2 linked regions of the Geminicoccus roseus DSM 18922 genome follow. The protein of the gene in region 2 binds, or shares a complex with, the protein of the main gene of each other region. Links are inferred from orthologs where the notes say so. Each region holds a gene or a part of one and is shown on either strand. Other genes may lie near its edges.

Region 1 (4,004 bases), 2.4 Mb from region 2 along the record:
GCCCTGATCCTGAACCTTGCCCGCATCCGCCGTCCGCTGGCGGTGCTGCTGGGCCTGGCGGCCCTCTGGGGTGTCGGCGAATGGGCGCGCGGCGCCATCGTCGGCTTCCCCTGGAACCCGCTGGCGGTGGTCTGGTCGATCAGCGAGGTCAGCCTCCAGCTGGTGGCGCTCACCGGCACCGCCGCCCTCTCCGTGCTCACCGCCATCGCCGCCGGCGCGGTGGCCCTGGCCTTCCTCGAGCGGCGGCCGGGCCTGCGGATCGCCGGGGTTGCGGCGCCGCTGCTCCTGGGCGGGCTGGCCTTCGGCTATGGAGCCTGGCGGGTGTCCGTGCCGCTGCCGGAGCCGACCGGGCTGGAGCTGCGCCTAGTCCAGGCGAACGTCGCGCAGAACCACAAATGGGACCCGTCCCGGCTGCGGGAGAACTTCCTGGGCCATCTCGAGCTGTCCGAGCAGGACGCGCCGGTCCAGCCCCGGATCATCATCTGGCCGGAAAGCGCGGTGCCCTTCTCGCTGGAGGCCGACGAGGTCGCCCGGACTTACCTGGCCAGGCTCGCCGCCAAGGCCGGCGGCTATGTCGTGACCGGCTCGAACCACGTCACCCGCGACCGGCAGGACCAGCTGGTCGCCCACAACAGCGTGTACGTGATCGATCCGGAGGGACAGATCAGCAGCCGCTACGACAAGGTCAATCTGGTCCCCTTCGGCGAATACCTGCCGATGCGCGGGCTCCTGGGCGCGCTGGGCCTCCAGGCGGTCGCCGCCCGCGGCGACTTCCAGGCGGGACCGGAGCGGACCACGGTGGAGCTGCCGGGCATCCCGCCCTTCAGCCCGCTGATCTGCTACGAGGTGGCCTTCCCGGCCAGCGCCACCGATGGCCAGGGCCGCGCCCGGTGGCTCCTGAACATCACCAACGACGCCTGGTTCGGCAACAGCGCCGGCCCCTGGCAGCATCTGGCCCTGGCCAGGATGCGCAGCGTCGAGGAGGGCCTTCCGCTGGTCCGCGCGGCCAATACCGGCATCTCGGTGGTGACCGACAGCTATGGCCGCATCCTGGCGGAACTCGGCACCGGCGAGCGCGGCGTGATCGACGGCCGGCTGCCGGCCGCCCTGCCCGAGCGACCCCTGGGCGGCCAACTTGGTTCACTATGGGGTTGGGTTGCCATCATTGCTATTGCCGCGGGTTGCCTGTTCGTTGAGTATCGTTCACGTGGGTACACCTCCTGAGCGAGCGGACCGCGGACCGCCATGACCGTCGAGCATCCGGACCCGATCGACATCCACGTGGGCAGGCGACTCAAGCTCCGCCGCATGCTGGTGGGCATGAGCCAGGAGCGGCTGGGCGAACTGCTGGGGGTGACCTTCCAGCAGATCCAGAAATACGAGCGCGGCGCCAACCGGATGGGCAGTTCGCGCCTGTTCGCGATCAGCCGGATCCTGGACACCCCGATCGCCTGGTTCTTCGACGAGATGGACGAAGCGCCCGGACCGTCCAAGCCGGCATCTGGCCTCTCCGAGGAGCGCAGCGCGTTCCGCTATGCGCCAGCACCGCGACCTGTGCCCCAGGGCCGCTCCCCGGTGGAGAACCGCGAGACCCTGGAACTGGTGCGCGCCTTTCTCCGGATCGACGACCCGGTCATTCGCCGGCGCCTGTTCGAGGTGGCCCGGGCCCTGGCGGAGCTGCCGGAGCAGCGGCCGGTCGCCGAGCCACCGTTCCCCGCCCGCAACGCGGGCGAATGGTCGCTGCCGCGCTCCCCCCGCTCTTCTTGACCCGCAGGTCCGCGCCGTTCAGAAGCATGCACCGTCACTATGGCGTGCGATCGACCTGACCACAGGATGGCCTGGGTCGCTTCGGGCTGGCGTGGATCCTGTGCATGCCTCGCGTCTGGGTGGGCCCCGTTTTTTGGAGAGTGGGCAGGCTATGGCCTCCAAGGACTATCTTTTCACCAGCGAATCCGTGTCCGAGGGACATCCGGACAAGGTGTGCGACCGGATCTCCGACGAGATCGTCGATCTCTATCTGGCCGAGTATCCGTTCGCGCGCGTGGCGTGCGAGACGCTCGCCACCACCAACCGCGTGGTGATCGCCGGTGAGGTCCGCCCAGGGGCCGACAGCAAGATCGACAGCGACCTGATCACCCAGACTGCCCGCAAGGCGATCCGCGCGATCGGCTACGAGCAGGACGGCTTCCACTGGGAGAAGGCCCGGGTCGACGTGCTCCTGCACGAGCAGTCGCCCGACATCGCCCAGGGCGTCGATGCCGGCGAGAGCAAGGACGAGGGTGCCGGCGACCAGGGCATCATGTTCGGCTTTGCGGTGGACGAGACCCCGGAACTGATGCCGGCGCCGATCTACTACGCCCACGAGATCCTGCGCCGCATGGCGGCCGACCGTCATTCCGGCGCCACCAAGGGCTTCCAGCCGGACGCGAAGAGCCAGGTCACTCTGCGCTATGTCGACGGCAAGCCGGTCGGCGCCACCTCGGTGGTGGTGTCCACCCAGCATGACGAGGGCCTGAAGCCCGCCGACGTGCGCGAGCTGGTGCGGCCCTACGTGCAGTCGGTGCTGCCCGAGGGCTGGTTCCCGCCGGAAGCCGAGTTCTACGTCAACCCGACCGGAAACTTCGTGATCGGCGGTCCCGACGGCGATGCCGGCCTGACCGGCCGCAAGATCATCGTCGACACCTATGGCGGCGCCGCGCCGCATGGCGGCGGCGCCTTCTCAGGCAAGGATCCGACCAAGGTCGACCGTTCGGCCGCCTATGCCGCCCGCTATCTCGCCAAGAACGTGGTGGCGGCGGGTCTCGCGCGCAAATGCGTGATCCAGCTCTCCTACGCGATCGGCGTGTCCAAGCCGCTCTCGATCTATGTCGACACGTTCGGCACGGGCGAGGTGGACGAGTCCAAGCTGGCCCGCGTCCTCAACGAGGTGATGAACCTCAGCCCGCGCGGCATCCGCGAGCATCTCGGCCTGAACAGGCCGACCTATGCCCGCACCGCGGCCTATGGCCATTTCGGCCGCCCGCCCGAGGCGGATGGCGGCTTCTCCTGGGAAGCCCGCAACCTGGTCGACGAGCTCAAGCGGGCCTTCTGAGCGTGCGCGACGACGGCGCGACCGGGGACGGCCCGGTCCGCCGCCAGATCTGGGGCCGGCGGCTGGGGCCCGGGCTGAAGCCCGCCCGCCGCAAGCTCCTGGAAGAGCGCCTGCCCGGCCTGCAGATCGAGCTGCCCGAACAGGGACGGCTCGATCCGGCCAGCCTGTTCCCTGGGCGGATGCAGGGCTTCCGGCTCGAGATCGGCTTTGGCGGCGGCGAGCATCTGGCGGCGCAGGCCAAAGCCAATCCCCATCTCGGCTTTCTGGGGGTCGAGCCGTTCATGGACGGCGTCGGCAAGCTGGTGGCGGAACTGGACGCCAGCGGGACGGACAACGTGCGGATCCTGGCCGACGACGCCCGGCTCCTGCTGCGCGTGCTCCCCGACGCCTGCCTGGAGCGCATCGACGTGCTGTTCCCGGACCCCTGGCCGAAGCTGCGCCACAACAAGCGCCGGATCGTCAACCGCCAGACCGTGCCCGAAATGGCGCGGGTGCTGCGGCCGGGCGGCGAGTTGCGGCTGGCCACCGACATCGTCGACTATGCGCGGTGGATGCTCGACGCCACCCTGGCCGAGCCGCGGCTCGCCTGGATGGCCGAGCGCGCCGACGACTGGCGGATCGCCCCGCCGGACCATGTGCCCACCCGCTACCAGGCCAAGGCTGAGCGGGAGGGCCGGCCGGCTACCTTCCTGCGGTTTCGCGCGGCCTCTTGATCCGGCCGCCGGGCCGGACGAAGATGCATCCGCCGCAAGACCCTCCAGGGGCGCGAACCGGCACCTGCGTCGGTTGTCGACGCAATACCCCTTGAACTTCGCCGGCCGGGCGAGTATCTACCGGCACGTTCACTACCGCGCCGATGCGAGGTGAGTGGGTAGTTACCCGCTCCCTTTGGCATGCCGTTTTTCCGGGAGCA
Region 2 (12,033 bases):
CCGTTGAAGAAGAACGAGCCACCCCACGCCGCTGCCAGGGCGAGCAGCATCGCCCATTCGCGCCCGGTCATTCCTCCGGTCGGCCTGTTCGTCACCTTCGACATTCCCACGCTCCTCCGGCTGGTCCGGCAGGATCGCTTCGAAGGTGCGGCACCGCACTTCGCTTCTTGCTCGGCTATTTGCCCGCCCTACGTCCGAGGGGCGTGTCGCCCTGCCGGTGGCTGGGGGAATTGGAGGATGGCGAGGATCGTCAACTCGAGCCGGCCTCCGCGCGAGCGGGACGTCCTCGGTCGATGGGCAGGGGGCTGCCCAGCCGGGGATCGGGGATGGCTGCCCAGGCGGCGCGGGAAGGAGCGGGCCTGCGACGCCCGCTTGCCCGATCAGTTGACGATGACGTTGCTGGAGGTCAGGTCAGCCAGCACGATGTTCTGGAAAATGATCGACTGCCCGGCGCCGAAGTTCACCACAACATTGGCGCCACTCTGGCTGGCCGCTGCCTTGAATTCATTGAAGCTGGATACGCTCTCGCCGAACACCAGGACGGTGTCGTCGCCCAAGCCGAAATCTGTGATGAGGTCGTTGCCGCCGTTTTCGTATCGCACGAACTCGTCATCGCCGGCTCCGCCGGTGAGCACATCGTCGCCGTCGCCGCCATAGAGCACGTCGTTGCCGGCCTCGCCGACCAGCCGGTCGTTGCCGTCGTCACCGAACAGGCTGTCGTCGTCGGCTCCGCCGAACAGGCGATCATTGCCGACTCCACCATAGAGCCAGTCCTGACCGATCTGGCCGATCAGCGTGTCGTTGCCTTCCTCGCCGAACAAGGTGTCCTCGCCCGGACCACCCACGAGGGTATCGTTGCCCGTCTGGCCGTAGAGATAATCGTCGCCTGCGGCCCCATCGACCCGGTCATTGCCGGCTCCGGCTTCCACGAAGTCGTCGCCGCCATTGCTGTTGATGAACTCGTCCGCGTTCGAGCCCTGGACCTGATCGTCGCCGCTGCCGGTGATGAGGTGCTCGAAGTTGCGCGCGGTGCCGGCGAACGAACCATAGTTCCAGGTGCCAGCAGCCAGATCGACCGCGGTATCGTCAGGCACGAACAGGTTCAGCGTGTCGTAGCCCGCACCGCCGTCGGCGGTATCGTTGCCGCCGCGACGGATGACGATCACTTCGTCCTGTGCCGAGCCGATGATCGAGTCGTCGAAGCGGGAGCCGACGATCACCTCGAAGCTACTGATCTTGTCGATGCCGCCCGTGCCGTCGACTGCGACACCCGCCGCCGCGTTGACCTGGACGGCGCCGTTCTCGCGCTCGTAATCCAGGTAATCCAGCCCGGCACCGCCATCGAGCAGGTCGTTGCCGGCCGAACCGGTGATCCGGTCATCGCCGGCTCCGCCCTCGATGCGGTCGTCGCCAGCCCCGCCGATCAGGTTGTCGTTGCCGTCGTCGCCGATCAGATGATCGTCGCCATCGCCCCCGATCAACAGGTCGTTGCCAGCGAAGCCGCGGATATAGTCGCTACCTCGGCCACCTGGCAGGTAGTCGTTGGCGGTCGTCCCGTTCACGACCTTGCCGGGCGGCACCACATCCTGAGGTCCGCTAGGGCTGTTGGACATCGACTATTCTTCCGATCGGAGGCGCGGATCGTTATTGCCGGGTCACAAGCCCCCAAACGACTTGGGCGGGCATTCATGTCGGGAAGGCAGATCCCGCCTCGCAAAGGCAGGTTGCTCGGCCCGCGCAGCACAGGCTTGCACTGCGAGATCTGCTATCAGGAAGCCCCTGGCCTGCAAAGGGGCCGGAGCATCCACTGGTAGGACATGTGGCAATTTTCCCGGTACCGGCCGATCGCTGCCTGCACGGTTCTTCCCGCGTACCGCGGCATCCGCCGTTTCCGCAGCCGTCGGTCCTCAACGAGCCGGACCGATGGTGATCGACAGCGATCGATGGTCGGAGCCGCTGCCGGCACCGAGGGTCTGATCCAGCACCTTCACGTCCGGGGACACCAGGGCCTGGTCGATCCGGATGCGCAGCGGCTGCGGCAGGAACGAGGGCCAACTCCCTTCGATCCCACCGGCCGGGCGAAGTTGCAGGCCACGAGCGAACGTGCCGACGACCCGCCCCCACGGTACTGCATTGAAGTCACCCATCAGCAGGACGGGCAGGTCCGGCCGGAAGAGGTCGGAACGAAGCAGCGCCTCCACCTGGCGCATCTGCACCTCGAGGCTGTCCGGTGGGATCGGCCGGGCCAGATGAACCGCCACCACGCGCAGCCTGCCATTCCTGCCGTCATCCAGGGTGGCCGCGATACCCCGGGCACCGCTGTGCCGGTCGTGGTAGATCACCTGGTCGTGGACCGGCAGGCGCGAGAACAGGGTGAGATCGCATTCCCTGCGTCCGATACAGGAAATATGGTGGGGATAGCTCCCGGTGAGGCGGGCGAAGCTGCGCCAGCGCGAGGCGCCCGTTTCGGCGAACATCACGAGATCGGCGTCGCTGGACAGGGCGGCGTCCACGGTGGCGACCGCATCGCCCGATCCGGCCCAGGCATTGTGGAAATAGATACGGAGCTGTGGAAACGGGTCCGATGCCGGTTCCTGCCTCGCCACCGCGTATAAAGGCGCCCATCCAGGAAAGACGTGCGGCGTCAGGATCAGGGCGGTCGCCGTCAGCAGAGCCGTGACCACGAGCACGATGTAGCGGCGGCCGGTCAGCACCCCGACCAGCAGGAGCAAGGCGGAAAGAAGGGCGGACTGGACCAGAAAATGGGCGGCCAGCTCGAACTCGGCCGGTCCACCGGGCCAGGCAGCGCCAATCACCGGAGCGGCCGCCACCAGCAGGCAGATAGACAGACAGTAGCGGACGACCCGGTCGGTTCCATGCGGGACCGCCGCGGCGAGGGTGCTGGATGGCGCCGTCATCATGCCTTCGGGGATGGCGAGCCCGCAACACAGCCCAACCGGTTCAATATTTCAACCGGCAAGTGCAGCGCCAGCCGCTCAGCCACCGACGCGGTAGACGGAGTTGCCCTCGTGGCTGCGACCAGAACACCAGGGCCGCGGCAGCGCAGGTGTTGACCTGCGCTCGACCCTCCCCACCTAGAGAAGGCGAAGCTGGCCTGCAGCTGGGCTAGTGGAGCTGGAATTCCGGGCCCTGTCGCCAGGCCTGAGGCTTGATCAGCTCGCTCCGTCCGACGCGCACGCCCACCAGAGGACCCTCGATATTCTTTTCCCAGAAATCGAGGAACTTGAACAACTCCGGATAGCGAGGCGCAATGTCATAATGCTGCCAGATGAAGCTCTGTATCAGGCTGGGGTGGTCAGGCATCCGGTACAGGATTTCAGCGGTGGCGATGCGGTAGCCCCTGAGCTGCAACTCCAGGGGCGAGGGTTCTTTACCGGCCATGGTACATCTGTCCTGGCTCGTTCCCCTACGACCGCCGCAGGGGGCACGAACGGATTGTGGCCGATCCTTGACAGACGTCAAGGAGAAGGCCGAATTCCTGTTCTGTTTCAGATGGTTAGCAGCCAACACCAAAAAGTGCTGCCAGTTTGGCAAACAGCCCCTTGAATCCCTCCTGCAATTTCTCTACCTGACGCAGCGACGTTAGCACTCTCCTCCCGAGAGTGCTGACAACCGCATTCGCTTCAGCATGGAGATCGTAGGCATGGGCTTCCGTCCGCTGCACGACCGCGTGGTCGTTCGTCGTCTCGAGGGTGAAGAGAAGAGCAAGGGCGGGATCATCATCCCGGACACTGCCAAGGAGAAGCCCCAGCAGGGCGAGATCGTGGCGGTCGGCCCGGGTGCGCGCGACGAGAGCGGCAAGGTGAACGCGCTCGACGTCAAGGTCGGCGACAAGGTGCTGTTCGGCAAGTGGTCTGGCACCGAGGTCAAGATCGACGGCGATGACCTGCTGATCATGAAGGAAAGCGACATCCTGGGCATCCTCGACGATGCCGGCTCGATGAAGCAGGCCGCCTGAGCCTCTCCTTCCTGATCCCCATCACCTTATACGGGTAAGAACATCCATGGCTGCCAAAGACGTCAAGTTCTCGACCGATGCGCGCAACAAGATGCTGCGCGGTGTCGAGATCCTCGCCAACGCCGTGAAGGTCACGTTGGGTCCGAAGGGCCGCAATGTGGTCATCGAGAAGAGCTTCGGCGCGCCGCGCATCACCAAGGACGGTGTGACGGTCGCGAAGGAGGTCGAGCTCTCCGACAAGTTCGAGAACATGGGCGCGCAGATGGTGCGCGAAGTGGCCTCGAAGACCAACGACATGGCCGGTGACGGCACCACGACCGCGACCGTGCTCGCCGCCGCCATCGTGCGCGAGGGTGCGAAGTCGGTGGCCGCGGGCATGAACCCGATGGACCTGAAGCGCGGCATCGACCTGGCGGTCGAGACCGTCGTCGCCGACCTGAAGTCCCGGGCGAAGAAGGTGACCACCAGCGAGGAGATCGCTCAGGTCGGCACCATCTCGGCCAATGGCGACACCGAGATCGGCAAGATGCTGGCCGAGGCCATGCAGAAGGTCGGCAACGAGGGCGTGATCACGGTCGAGGAGGCCAAGAGCCTCGACACCGAGCTCGACGTCGTCGAGGGCATGCAGTTCGACCGCGGCTACCTGTCGCCGTACTTTATCACCGACAGCGAGAAGATGCGGGCCACCCTCGAGGAGCCCTACATCCTCATCCACGAGAAGAAGCTGTCGACCCTGCAGCCGCTGCTGCCGGTCCTCGAGGCCGTCGTGCAGTCCGGCCGTCCGCTGCTGATCATCGCCGAGGACGTCGAGGGCGAGGCGCTCGCGACCCTGGTGGTGAACAAGCTGCGTGGTGGCTTGAAGATCGCCGCCGTCAAGGCGCCGGGCTTCGGTGACCGTCGCAAGGCCATGCTCGAGGACATCGCCATCCTGACCGCCGGTCAGGTCGTGTCCGAGGACCTGGGCATCAAGCTCGAGAACGTCACGCTCGAGATGCTCGGCAAGGCCAAGCGCGTGGTGATCAACAAGGAAGACACCACCATCGTCGACGGCTCGGGCGACAAGTCCGAGATCCAGGGCCGCATCTCGCAGATCAAGGCGCAGATCGAGGAGACCACCTCGGACTACGACCGCGAGAAGCTCCAGGAGCGTCTGGCGAAGCTGGCTGGCGGCGTCGCCGTCATCCGCGTCGGCGGTGCCACCGAGGTCGAGGTGAAGGAGCGCAAGGATCGCGTCGACGATGCGATGAATGCGACCCGCGCCGCCGTCGAGGAGGGTGTGGTTCCTGGTGGCGGTACGGCGCTGCTGTATGCGCTCAAGGCGCTGGACAACCTGGCGGCTGGCAACAGCGACCAGAAGGTCGGTGTCGAGATCGTGCGCAAGGCGCTGCAGGCGCCGGCTCGCCAGATCGCGGAGAACGCCGGCGTCGACGGCTCGATCGTGATCGGCAAGATCTTCGAGAGCACCGACACCAGCTTTGGTTTCGACGCCCAGACCCACGAGTACGGTGATCTCGTGAAGAAGGGCATCATCGACCCGGTGAAGGTGGTGCGTCATGCGCTGCAGGATGCGGCCTCGGTCGCCGGCCTGCTCATCACCACCGAGGCGATGATCGCCGAGAAGCCCAAGAAGGACGCCCCGATGCCGGCCGGCGGCCCGGGCGGCGGCATGGGCGACATGGACTTCTGATCGGTTTTACCGGTCGAGTTCAGGGACTGGGCGGCCATGCGTCGCCCGGTCCGAGTGGAGAGGCCCGCGGTGTTCCGCGGGCCTCTTCGCGTTCATCGCAACAGCGGGCGAAGATAGGTGCCGGCCTCGATGGTCACGGCACCTCCCAGTCCCAGCTTGAAGCGCGACAGGCCTGGCGCGCGGTCGGTCGCGATGCCTCCCAGGTCCAGCCAGCCGATCCCCTGCCGCTGCAGCGCCAGCATGCCGCGCCAGAGCAGGAGGCGCATCGCATCGCTTCTCCTCCCTGCCTCGTCGGCATAGCCGATCAGGTAGGTGGCGGAGCCGTGGTGGACCTGCAGCCAGATTCCGGCGACCGGCAGCCCTTCCAGTTCCGCGATCAGGACGAGCCGCTCGCGGCAGCCGGGCGAGAGCTCCGCCATCCGTTGCAGGAACGTGACCGGCAGTGCCCTGTAGCCTTTTGCCTGCCGATGCTCCTCATGACGTGCCGCCAGCCATTCGACCGGCGGTCCCCGATGCACTTCCCGGACCGCCAGGCGCTGCTTCTCGGCGCGACGGAGCTGGTTGCGCCACTTGCCGTCCAGCGCCAGGCGCAGCTCCTGAGGGTCAGGAGGAAGCCTGACCCAGACGGTGCCATAGCCGGTGACCACCGGGCGACAGGCTTCCATTTGCGGGCCGAGATGCTGGGGGCTCCAAAGGAGCAGGCACCGGCCGAAATGCGCGCGGATCGCCCGGAAGATTTCCTCCGGATGCTCAGCCCGATGGGTGCCCGCACCGATCGGGCCGCGGCTTGCCAGGACAACCCGGATTCCGGCCCAGCTCCGCTCGACGACCTGGACGCCCTGTTCCTCTCCGATCGGCAGTCGGGCAACCCGACGTCCCCCTGCGGCTAGAGCCTGGCCGTACACAGCTGATTGCTGCAGCGGCACCCGCCCGCCGGCGCGAGCAAGCCGATCCCAGCCAGCGACATCCAGCATGTAAGATATGCCATTGATGATTTCACCTTCTGGTTGATAATCTCATGGCATGAGGAAGCACAAGCTGTCTCCTGGCATCGATCGCCGCATCCCGTCCCCGCGCCTCACTATCCACGGGGCGCTGATGATCGTGCTCTATGCCGGGACACCTCTGCTGGCCATCGGCGTGCTGCTGGACATGGTCGTGGCGTGGCTGCGGTGACCTGCGGTACCGCGCCCGTGGTGCGCGGCGCTGCCGCCCCTGCTGAGAGAGACGCTGAGGATCGTCAGTTTCTCGCGGCTGCCCAATGCCGCAGCAGGCGCCCATCCTCTCCTTCCACCGGATCGGACCGGGGAACCGGAACCGCTGCGATCCGGTCGCGGGCCTGGGTATCGGCTCCGGCATCTCGGAGAAGATCCACCTCGGCTCCGGAGGGATAGGCGCCGACCACCAGCAGATCCGCCGAAGCGCGAAGGTTCTGGTGGCCGACACCTGCCGGTATCGCCACCGCATCGCCAGCTTGCAATTCGACCTCAGTGCCCGTGGCGCCACCCAGGCGCACCCGCACCGATCCTCGGGCAATCCCCAGGACTTCATGGCTGGTTGAGTGGAAGTGCGGATAATCGAAGATGCCGTTGCGCCAGGACTGGGTCCATCCATTCCGGGCGAACAGCTGCTCGAAAGCTTCTGGCCCTGGAGCAGGGGGCAGCGCCGCCTGCCACCAGATCAAGGGAAGGCCGGGATTGTTGGGGATGGCGCCGGCATCCTTGAACAGAAGAACATGGAAGCCCTCGGTGGTCGGGTGCATGGCTGTTCTCCCTTCGTGGTATCTTCCAGCGGTGCGCCGCAAGGTGTGCCAAGGCCTTGCTCAGCAGGAGCGATCTAGGCTGCATGGACCCTGCTCGCCAGGACCCCCTGGTCGTTGTGCACCGGAAAAGATAGCGTCCGAACCGAGGAATGAAGCATGCCTGTTTCCATGACAGACGGGCGGCGAACCGGAACCAACGGAGTGAACGGGTGAGGATCCTGGCGGTCGGAACTTTGGGGCTCGCACTGGCGGTTGGCGGGTGCGCGCAGGGGCCGGACGGCGCGGCGCAGCCCGGAACCAAGACGGCGACCGGCGCGGTCGCCGGCGCCGTGATCGGCGGCGTGCTCGGCAACATCCTTGGTCATAAAGGGGTGAAGGGCGAGGGCACGGCGATCGGTGCTGCGATCGGCGCCGCCGTGGGCGGCGGCATCGGCTACATGTTCGACAGCCAGGAGCAGCAGTTCCGCAAGGAACTCGCCCAGGAGACGCAGTCCCGCCAGGTGGAGATCCAGCGGGTCCGGCAGGATGCGCTCAAGCTGGTGATGCCGTCCGAGGTGATGTTCCCCTTCGACAGCGCCGTGCTGCAACCGGGCTACGAGCCCACGCTCCAGAAGATCGCCGAGGTCCTGAACGCCTATCCGGAGTCCCGCGCGACGATCACCGGCTTCACCGACAGCCGTGGCTCCGAGAGCTACAATCTTGATCTGTCCAAGCGGCGCGCCGAAGCGGTCCGTACTGCCCTGGTTACCGATGGCGTGCCCGCCGGGCGGCTTACAGCCCAGGGACGTGGCAAGGCAGATCCGGTCGGGGACAACACAACCGAAGCCGGCCGGCAGATGAACCGCCGGGTGGAGATTCTCGTCCAGGGCAATTGACGTCCAGGTCCACAGGGGCGCCGCTCCTGTGGGCCTGCCATGGCTCGGGGCTGATCAACGCCCGCCGGCTATGTATTCGCGCATCGCCTCCGCCTCGAACTGGATCTCGTCGATCCGGTGCTTCACCACGTCGCCGATGCTGATGATGCCGCAGAGCGTGCCGTCCTCGGTCACCACCGGGAGATGGCGGATGCGCCGGTTGGTCATCGTCGCCATGATCGCGCTGACCTCGTCCCGGGCGGAACAGGTCACCACCTCCCGGGTCATCACGCTGGCGACCTGGTCGTCCATCACCTCGGTGCCGCGATCGGCCATCGCCTCGATGATTCCGCGATCCGAGATGATCCCGACGATCCGGGCGCCATCCTGGGAAACCACCAGCGCGCCCACCCGCTCGCCGCGCATGCGGTGAACCGCCTCCACGATCAGGGTGTCGGGCCTGATGGTGCAGACTTCCCTGCCCTTGCCCGCCAGGATCGATTCGACGTTCATCGGACGATCTCCCCGTTCTTGTTCTGCGGCTGGATCGCAGTTTGATCGTGGGAGGCCCTGATGGACAAGACAATTGGCATCGTTGGCGGTGCCGCACCCCGCGGCTCCCGAGATAGGGAGGTCGCTTCGCTCCGGAACCTTATGGTGGGCCAGGGGTACAAGGCTGAGCCTTGATCGTGGGCTGACTTTCTCTGGGAGCATCGATGCTGCACCTGCCGCAGCCGGCGAGCCGAGGATCGGGACGCGCCCACCGGGTATTCCATCCGCTGGGCGGGGCCGACCTTGCGACCTTGTGCGCGGTGCTGATCCGGAGCGGCGGCGTTCCGCTGGGCCGCCTGCACGTTCCGCTGCTGGCGCTGGCCTCGGCCCTGACGCGCCTGCCGTTCACCCTCCTGGAAGCGGCGGGGAGCAGGTTGTTCCTCAGATCGCACGACCTGCCGGCGCCGATCTTCGTGGTGGGGTACTGGCGCAGCGGTACGACCCATCTGAGCAACGTGCTGAGCCGCCACGACGGCTTCGGAATCCTGCCGCCGATCTGCGTTGGCCTGCCGCACGAAGCCCTTGGCCTCGGCCGGCTGGTGCGGCCATTCATCGAGCAGTTCTATCCTCGGACCCGTCTGATCGATGATGTGCCGCTCGGATCCGAACTGCCGCAGGAAGACGAGCTCGCGATCGCGAACATGTCGGCCTGGTCCTTCTATCATGGAATCTACTTCCCCGATCGTGCGGCCGACTGGATCGGGCGTGGCCTGTTCTTTGACGGAGCCGGCCACGATGACATCGAGCAATGGAAGCGGCTGCTGCATCGCTACGTCGCGAAGATGACCGTGCACCAGGGGAGGCGACCGCTTCTGATCCGCAATCCGGTGCACGGTGCACGGATCGGCCTGCTGCGCTCGATCTGGCCTGATGCGAAGTTCATCCACGTCCACCGCAACCCGTTCGACGTGCATGCATCGGCGGTCCGGATGTTCGCGACGCTGTTCCGCGAACTGGCCATCCAGGACCATGCAATCGATGCCAACGACCTCGTCCTCGCAACCTATCCCCGTCTGATGACGGCACTGCTGGAGGAAGCCGAGAGCCTGGAGGAGGGCAGTTTCTGCTCCGTGCGATTCGAGGATTTTGAGAGGGCGCCCCTGGACGAGTTGCAGCGCATCTTCGCTACATTGCACCTGGACGGGTACGAGACGGCAAAACCTCGCTTCGCATCCTACCTGGACAGCGTACGCGCATACCGGAAGGCACCGCGCAGGTTTGATTCTGGTCAGATCGCCCAGGTACAGGCGCGATGGCAGCCCTTCATCGATCGCTGGAACTATAAAATTCCCGAAATCGCGGCAACATGATGATCCGGCGTCGCACTGTCGACGTATGCGAGTGTTTTGGCCTTAAAGCGGAAGTAGGCGAAAAGTAGAATTCTGTGGATGCTTGAGCAGGATCTAGTCCTGAGTAGCTAAAATTTTTCCCGGCCTGTCCTTGCCTCTTCGTACCTCCGGCTTAGTTCGGCGTTTGAGAGCGGTGGACGGAATGATCCCGGCCTCGTGCACGATCCTGGAGGCTCCGGGCCTGAAGCATGGTGAACAGGGCGAATTTCCATATCGCAGTGATCGGTGCCGGTCCGGGCGGGCTGGCGGCTGCGCTCCTGATCGCTCGAGCCGGGCTGAAGGTCACGCTGTTCGAGAAGGCGGACACGGTGGGCGGCCGGACCCGTACCGTCAGGGCTCCGGGGGGCTACCGGTTCGACCTGGGACCGACCTTCTTTCTTTATCCCCGGGTTCTGCGCGAGATCTTCGCAACCTGCGGCGCCGATCTTGACGCCCTGGTCGACATGCGCCGGCTCGATCCGCTCTACCATCTGGTCTTCGAAAGCGGCGGAGACCTGCGGGCCTCCGCGGACCATGAGCAGCTGCGCCGCGACATCGCCACGCTGTCGCCGGACGATGCCGCCAAGCTGCCGAGCTTCCTGGAGGATAATCGCGCCAAGCTCCAGGCATTCCGTCCCGTGCTGGAACGGCCGTTCACCAGCCTGACCGATTATCTGCATCCCGAGGTGATCGGTGCGCTTGGCAAGCTGCGACCGTTCACTTCGGTGGATGCCGATCTTCGCCGCCACTTTGCCGACCCTAGGGTGCGCCTCGCCTTCTCGTTCCAGAGCAAATATCTGGGCATGTCGCCTTTCCGTTGCCCGAGCCTGTTCACCATCCTGAGCTTTCTCGAGCATGAGCATGGCGTCTTCCATCCGATGGGAGGCTGCGGCGCCGTGTCGGAGGCAATGGCGAAGCTGGCCCGTCGCATGGGCGTGCGGATTGCCCTGGACACCGCGATCGAGCGGATCGAGTACGCGAACGACCGGCCGCGGGCAGTTCATACGGCTCAGGGGAGGCAGGAGGTCGATGGGGTGGTGATCGGCGCCGATTTCGCCGGGGCGATCCGCGACCTCGTTCCAGAAATCCACCGCCGCAAGTGGAGCGACCGCAAGATCGGGCGTGCCCGACTGTCCTGCTCCACCCTGATGTTCTACCTGGGCATCGAGGGCGAGGTCGAAGGGATCGACCATCATACGATCCTGCTGGCGGAGGACTACGAGCGGAACATCAAGGAGATCGAGACCGGCATCCTGTCGCGCCGGCCGTCGATCTACCTGCAGCATGCGGGCTTCACGGATGCCGGGATGGCGCCGCCAGGCCATGCCAGCCTCTATGTCCTGGTCCCGGTCCCCAACCTGCGGTCCGGTATCGACTGGCAGGCGGAACTGCCGGCTTACCGCCGGCTGGTGTTCGAGCGCCTTCGCTCCATCGGCCTGCCCGATCTGGAAAGGCGGGTCCGTTTCGAGCGGGTGGTGACCCCGGAGGACTGGCAGTCCACCTACAGCGTCGGCCAGGGAGCGACCTTCAACCTTGCGCACGATCTGCGCCAGATGCTGTGGTTCCGGCCACACAACCGCTTTGCGCCCGGTACCTATCTCGTGGGCGGCGGCACCCATCCTGGCAGCGGCCTGCCGGTGATCTTCGAGGGTGCCCGGATCAGCGCGCGTCTCGTGCTTGAGGATCTGGGAATCGACCATCGGGACATGCCGATCCTGGACGATTCGCCGCTGGCCGATGCCGCCGAACAGCCGGTGGAGGCTGCGGCATGAAGCCGGTCCTGGCCTTTGTCCTGCTGATCGCGGCGCAGCCGGCTCTGGCCGACAGCCTGACCGTCAGGGTGTCGGGCGTGAAAGAAGCCGCCGGCCAGA

Evidence for each region.
Region 1: the proteins of groL (region 2) and metK are in contact, whole or in part, in a cryo-EM structure (PDB 8P4O), measured with the Escherichia coli proteins. The link is inferred for Geminicoccus roseus DSM 18922 from one-to-one orthologs.

Annotation. Positions count from the first base shown.
Region 1 is NZ_KE386572.1:3,796,827-3,800,830, reverse strand. What follows is about bases 1,121-4,004. They hold metK (methionine adenosyltransferase), read left to right. Parts: upstream 1,121-1,918; coding sequence 1,919-3,091; downstream 3,092-4,004. Other genes in these bases: trmB (tRNA (guanosine(46)-N7)-methyltransferase TrmB), read left to right, coding at 3,094-3,804; GEMRO_RS30545 (helix-turn-helix domain-containing protein), read left to right, coding at 1,246-1,767; lnt (apolipoprotein N-acyltransferase), read left to right, coding at 1,121-1,224. Outside these bases: more of lnt, read left to right, coding at 1-1,120. UniProt on the Escherichia coli protein: Catalyzes the formation of S-adenosylmethionine (AdoMet) from methionine and ATP.
Region 2 is NZ_KE386572.1:1,390,985-1,403,017, reverse strand. What follows is about bases 3,489-6,345. They hold groL (chaperonin GroEL), read left to right. Parts: upstream 3,489-4,025; coding sequence 4,026-5,666; downstream 5,667-6,345. Other genes in these bases: GEMRO_RS33360 (GNAT family N-acetyltransferase), read right to left, coding at 5,759-6,345; groES (co-chaperone GroES), read left to right, coding at 3,665-3,979. Outside these bases: GEMRO_RS0107790 (DMT family transporter), read right to left, coding at 1-104; GEMRO_RS28330 (calcium-binding protein), read right to left, coding at 381-1,613; GEMRO_RS0107780 (endonuclease/exonuclease/phosphatase family protein), read right to left, coding at 1,908-2,921; GEMRO_RS0107775 (usg protein), read right to left, coding at 3,127-3,402; more of GEMRO_RS33360, read right to left, coding at 6,346-6,640; GEMRO_RS34140 (hypothetical protein), read left to right, coding at 6,690-6,842; GEMRO_RS33355 (cupin domain-containing protein), read right to left, coding at 6,907-7,428; GEMRO_RS0107745 (OmpA family protein), read left to right, coding at 7,638-8,303; GEMRO_RS0107740 (CBS domain-containing protein), read right to left, coding at 8,358-8,795; GEMRO_RS0107735 (sulfotransferase family protein), read left to right, coding at 8,999-10,144; crtI (phytoene desaturase family protein), read left to right, coding at 10,372-11,934; GEMRO_RS28320 (DUF2141 domain-containing protein), read left to right, coding at 11,931-12,033.